One region of the Salinibacillus aidingensis genome, then DNA from elsewhere that is predicted to be linked to it. Evidence: riboswitches for the same ligand, from Rfam matches in the RefSeq annotation. Region 1 holds a riboswitch; the other holds the start of a gene.
The links. A riboswitch is a leader RNA that binds a small molecule or an ion and turns the genes downstream of it on or off. The one in region 1 is predicted to bind lysine.
Positions count from the first base shown of each region.

Region 2: another riboswitch for lysine. It lies ahead of ACZ5OK_RS13320 (Na+/H+ antiporter NhaC family protein); the one in region 1 lies ahead of dapA (4-hydroxy-tetrahydrodipicolinate synthase).

Region 1 covers NZ_AP043759.1:1,273,891-1,277,105, forward strand. Annotated here, with positions in the region: gene ACZ5OK_RS06905 (MDR family MFS transporter) at 1-956, shown strand, start outside; lysine riboswitch at 1,110-1,289, shown strand; gene dapA (4-hydroxy-tetrahydrodipicolinate synthase) at 1,397-2,293, shown strand; gene ACZ5OK_RS06915 (catalase) at 2,736-3,215, shown strand, end outside.
Region 2 covers NZ_AP043759.1:2,495,946-2,499,160, forward strand. Annotated here, with positions in the region: gene ACZ5OK_RS13320 (Na+/H+ antiporter NhaC family protein) at 294-1,835, opposite strand; lysine riboswitch at 1,954-2,135, opposite strand; gene yunB (sporulation protein YunB) at 2,197-2,991, opposite strand; gene ACZ5OK_RS13330 (YunC family protein) at 3,156-3,215, opposite strand, start outside.

The DNA.
Region 1 (3,215 bases):
TAGCACTGGTGATTGCTTACTTTTATGTGCAGAATGTAACGAAATTGACTTATCCTAAAATTGATGTTTTATCGATTCTTTTATCCTCATTCGGATTTGGCGGTCTGTTATTTGGCTTCAGCAGTGCCGGTGAGGATGGCTGGACAGATCAGACCGTACTGACAAGTATTATTGGAGGGGCAGTGATTATCGGTTTGTTTATCTGGCGTCAGTTGAAAATGAAAACGCCCATGCTGGAGTTCAGGGTGTTTAAATTCAGCCGATTTACCATTGCGTTAATCATTACGATGGTTGTGATGATGTCCATGATTGGGGCAGAAACCATGCTGCCATTATATATGCAGAATACCCGCGGATTCAGTCCGCTTGAGTCTGGTTTAATGCTGCTGCCAGGAGCCATTGTGATGGGGATTATGTCTCCGATTGTAGGGTCTCTCTTTGATAAAATTGGAGCGAGAAAATTAGCCGTAACCGGACTGACGATTGTGGGAGTGACAACTTTAGTCTTTACCAATCTATCTATGGAAACGTCTTTCGTATTTCTGGCCACCATTTATGCCATTCGGATGTTTGGGTTATCCATGGCGATGATGCCAGTGATGACCAGTGGGTTGAATCAGCTGCCACAGGAGTGGAATGCTCACGGATCAGCAATGGCTAACACCATGCAGCAGGTGTCTGCTTCCATCGGTACAGCGATTCTAATGACAGTTATGACAACATCTGCGAAAAATTACGAGCCAAATATGGAAAGCCTTCAGGGATTAACACAGGCAGAAGCGCAGCAGCAAATCGCTGAACAGGCTTCCATCAACGGTTACAATATTGCCTTTATAGTGGCCACAGCACTATCCTTTGGCGGTATGCTTCTGTCATTCTTTTTGGAAAATAAGGCAGCAAAGGAAAAACAAGATCAGCAAGCAGCCACTTCAGCATCTGCTCAGACGGTAAATTAGAGTACTGAAAGCCTGATATCGGTATATATTCGAGGAATTTTAAGAGATTCGGAAAATTTCTTAAAAAAATGGGAAATTCTCTTGTTTATTTTAATTATTTCTGGTAAATTATACGTAATCAAAGGTATACATTCTTATTTTCAATATATTTGAAGTAAGGATAGAGGTGCAGTAACCATTAGTACTCATGTGGAGGGGAATGAGCTCTGAAGAAGCATGGGAAAAGGGGGAGCTGCCGAAGTGGATGGAGCCTCATTCTCCTGAAGCTGGTTCTGTTTTTGAATAAAATTCAGGACTGTCATATAGGAGACTATATGGAGGGCTATCTAATGCTTTAGAACGTAAAAGATATGTTCTATAAGCAACAGCGGGCTCTCTCGTTGTTGCTTTTTATTTTGGTCCTCCACACCTAAAAAAATTTATGAAAAGGGTGTGAAGCTATGAATTTCGGTCAAGTGCTAACAGCAATGGTCACACCATTTGATCAGAATGGTGAGCTTGATTTGGAGGCCGCGAGAGGATTAGTTCATTATTTAATTGCAAATGGTTCTGACGGTTTAGTCGTTGCCGGGACAACCGGTGAATCGCCAACTTTATCTCATGATGAAAAGCTTAGATTATTTCAGTTTGTTGTAGATGCTGTGGACGGAAGAGTACCCGTCATTGCAGGAACAGGTTCAAATAACACTCAGGCTTCCATCGATTTAACGAAAGAGGCAGAAGCTCTTGGAGTCGATGGGGCATTGCTTGTTACCCCTTATTACAACAAGCCTTCCCAGGAAGGAATGTATCAGCATTTCCGTGCGATTGCGGAACAGACCAATCTTCCTATCATGCTTTACAACATTCCTGGACGAAGCGTTGTAAATATGGAGGTTGAAACGATCAGCCGTCTGGCAAGGATCTCTAATATTTCTTCTATTAAAGAAGCAAGTGGGGATCTGGATCGTGTGTCTCAGATTATTACGGAGACACCTGATGATTTCACTGTATACAGCGGTGAGGACAGTCAGACTCTGCCTCACATGTCTGTGGGGGGAACGGGGATTGTGTCCGTTTCTTCCCATGTGATTGGCAATGAAATGCAGCAGATGATTAACCATTATAAAAATGGAGATACAGCCCATGCAGCGGCTATCCATCGTCATATTCTGCCGCTCATGAAAGAGATGTTTGCTGCACCAAGTCCTTCACCGGTGAAAGAGGCTTTAAACTGCATCGGTGTACCCGTAGGAAGCGTCCGTTTACCGCTTGTCCCATTAAATGATACGGAACGGGCTTCCCTTTATAAGGTATTGGCTAATCATCAGGTTGGTTCAGATGAAGCAGCAGGTTAATAAAGAGTGATCGAGAGAATAGGCACAGTCCTATTCTCTTTTTTTTGGCTCTAAAAACGATCATTGAAAAACATAAAACAAAGAATTACACGCAATCGATTTATTTTGTTACACTGAACTAAAAGGGAAATTTGATTCATTATTTAAAATTACTATAAATAAATATTGATTTTTATTTATTATTCATTATAATAATTAGTAGGCAAGCAAACATCTTATATTCATAGGATGAAAGGAGTGAATACACTCATATAAGGATGGATGGACGATTTCCTTAATTGCCTGCCGTTCTCACTTAGAAGGTTACATGTGAGAACATCAGGATGCATTTTTCTTTACATCCAATCTTGTTTTTTACTATTATTTAAGATGTCAGGTTTAATAAGGTTAGATAATAGTAGAATGATAGTTATTTATAATCAAATCTGTAGGAGGGTATTTCATGAGTGATAAGAAGAAAAAAATGACAACAGCCTTTGGAGCTCCAGTACCAAACGATGACAACTCCAAAACAGCTGGTAAGCGTGGTCCATTATTAATGGAAGACTACTGGTTCCTTGAAAAAATGGCGCATTTTGACAGAGAGGTTATTCCTGAGCGTCGTATGCACGCAAAAGGATCCGGAGCTTTTGGTACCTTCACTGTAACAAATGATATTACAAAATATACAAAAGCCGATCTTTTCTCAGAAGTTGGCAAAAAAACCGACATGTTTGTCCGTTTCTCCACGGTTGCAGGTGAGCGTGGTGCAGCTGATGCTGAGCGTGACATTCGTGGAACGGCTATTAAGTTCTATACAGAAGAAGGAAACTGGGACCTTGTTGGAAACAATACACCTGTTTTCTTTATGAGAGATCCTAAGAGATTCCCTGACTTAAACCACGTGGTTAAGCGTGATCCTAAAACAAACATGAAAAACCCA
Region 2 (3,215 bases), 1.2 Mb from region 1:
CTCAATCAGTGGGGGTTCGATTGTTAGTTGAACAAATCGGGTGTTTACTGGCTGTTGACCCCCACTTATTTCTTACAGGGGGTCTTACAGCCAGTTAACACGCGGAAAAGGAAACACAACGAACGTAGAGAGTTGATGTTGACTTATCGGACGGAGGTGAAGGAAGTCTCGCTAGTCACTGGGGGCTGGAGCCGGCCGTGGCCTCCCCTGTTTTTCTTATCCAAATATCGTTTATTTTATAATTTCCTAGGCCAAGAAAAAAGAGCAAAGCCTAAGCCTTGCTCTTCAGTATATTATCCTGCTATTCGTTTTAAAACCATAACAATGACAAGCAACAGTAAAATGGAAGCGAATAATGAAATCCATACAAAGCCGGTAAATCCTAAGATAAGATATCCTACCACTGTAACCAGTGCTGCAATGACGGCGTATGGAATTTGAGTGATGACGTGATCGATATGGTGCGAACCTGCTCCTGTAGAAGACAGAATGGTTGTATCAGAGATCGGTGAACAATGGTCTCCAAATACTGAACCAGCCAGCACCGCAGCCAGAGCTGGCAGAAGCATATTCACATCAATGGCAACGGCAATTTGCCCTGCAATCGGAAGCATAATGCCAAATGTTCCCCAGGAAGAACCTGTAGCAAACGCCATAAATCCACAAACGAGAAAAATAATTAATGGTAAATAAGCTAAACTTAATTCAGATTCCTGTACGACCTGTGCCAGATATTCGCCAGTCTGAAGGTTTTCAATAATCGTACCAATCATCCACGCCAGAATTAAAATATAGATAGCCGGAAGCATGGATTTTGTTCCTTCAGCAAGAACTTTAAGGGAAGGAGATTTCTTTCCACCCTGTAAGAGATAAAATAAAAATGCAAGTAAAACGGCTATAAGTCCTCCACTAAATAAAGACTTATTTACATTCGTATTTTCAAAGATTGTAAGCAATGTAGCGCCTGCCCCACTATTTTGCATACCTGTGATAATCATAGCTGAAACCGTGGAGATAACAAGAACAATAATCGGTACAAGAAGGTGGAAAATACGGCCGGACTCAACCTGTGCGAATTGATCCTTAAGGTCACCTGGTATATCTTTTCTTTCCGGATCAACTAAATCACCTGTTTCCTCTGCACGCTGTTCATGTTTTCTCATAGCGCCCAGATCAAGTTCGAACAGGGTGACAAAGAAGACCAATACGATAGCGATAATGGCATAAATATTCATCGGAATCATTTGAACGAAGGAACCTAACGCCTGAAAATTCGTCAATTCATGATCCGCAATGATAATTCCAATCGTACCAATAATATAAGCACCCCAACTTGAAACAGGTGATAATACCGCCATAGGTGCAGATGTTGAATCAATCAGATAAGCAAGCTTTGCCCGGGAAACTTTATGACGGTCTGTAAGTGGACGGGAAACTTGTCCAACGGCAAGACTATTAAAATAATCGTCAATAAAAATAATAATTCCTAAGACAGAAGGCAGTAATTGAGCTCCTCTTTTGGTCTTTATTTTCTTGCTGGCCCACGCTCCGAATGCCTGTGTGCCGCCTGAAGCAGTCATAAATGCCGTCATCATCCCAAGGAAAATTAAAAATAATAGCAAATAGAAATTGCCGATATTAAGGGCGTTTCCATCAATAAAGATTCCATAAAAAGAATTCCAAACTTCTTTCAGTGAATCACCTATATCAAATTGATGAATAAAGAGTGCCCCCAGAAGAATTCCTGCACCCAAGGAAAGGAGAACCTTCCTCGTTAGTAATACTAAGATGATCATAATAAGTGGTGGAATTAATGAATAAATCGTTCCTGTCATGATGTGTATCTCTCCCTTCAAAATTGTCAGGATTGATGAAGGAAGCTTACTGAGCATAAAAAAACGAGGCAATGATTAGCAACCAATCATTACCTCGCAGTAATATGTTGTCCTAATCACGATCAGTAGCGCTTCATGCAATCCATTTCCTTGCATGACAGTATATTTCCTATTTAGAAATATACCAGCGAAAACTCGGTGATCCTCATTTTCACTTCGGCAGACTTCCCCTTTCCTCAATGATCACCGTTTGTCATCCTCCCATTGAGTACTCTTGAAAACTGCACCTCTACCTCATCGTTCTGATAAGGTTAAAGTCATTATTCATTTTTCACTCTTAAATTCTATCATGACCTTTGAACTATTGCAAGGAATCATATGGAACCGTCACATCAGGGCTGCTGCCACCACCTTCACTTCCCCCACCATAAAATTCAGGAACATCTCCATGAATGACTCGTCTGTCCACCAGAACCTTTTGCGTAACCTTTGCAGTATCCGTTGAAAATGGTACAACAATACGGACGGAAACACGAAGTTCTACATACAGACTTAAAATAGCACCATTAATACCTAAAGGCTCGGATTCATCAACGATATCCGACTGCACATCACCTAATAGTTGAAAATGCACAGGTATTCTTGGGCCTAAATTTGCAAGAATCGTATTATTGGTTGCCTGACCAAGAGGGATATCAGCAATAGCAGGATGCTCATTAATATTTTCGGTATTTACACCACTTTCACTTTCCTGCTGGGCTTCAATATCCAGCGATTGCTCCGGGGTTATCTCCCCATTTTCGATTTTTTTTAAATAGTTCTGTACTCTTATTGTTGTATTTCTATGTACTTCATTGACTAATTCAGAATTCCAGCCTGCCCCGACAATATTTCCTTCATCATCAGTTCTATATTCGATCATGTTTTCATTTTCCAATTCATCTGCGGTTCGTTTATCAACTGCTTCATTGATTGCTTCTCTGGCAACCTGTCTGGTTTTTGTTTCTGCAATGTTCATCAGTGTTGGCTCGATGCCTTCATCAATCAGCCATAAAGTTAAGAACACAGTAGCAAAAAAAACTAATAAGGTTAAAATAAAAACTTGACCCACACGAGGCCGTCCTGGTCTACGTTGTAACAGCATTTTTCTCCTCATGAAATAGCCCCCTCTTGAGAAATATATATGCACAATTTCCTGAGGGGTTGACCACATTTTTAAAAAGCATGTTTGACGTTTAATTCCAAATTACAGAAGTATATCCATCAGAAGCGCCCGCTGAATGGCATTCATGAACCATCCAACGGGCTTTTATACGAAATTTATAAACGGAGCAAGGCCTCTTTTGCGTTCATGCCTTCCTCCCAGCCATGCTTCTCCTT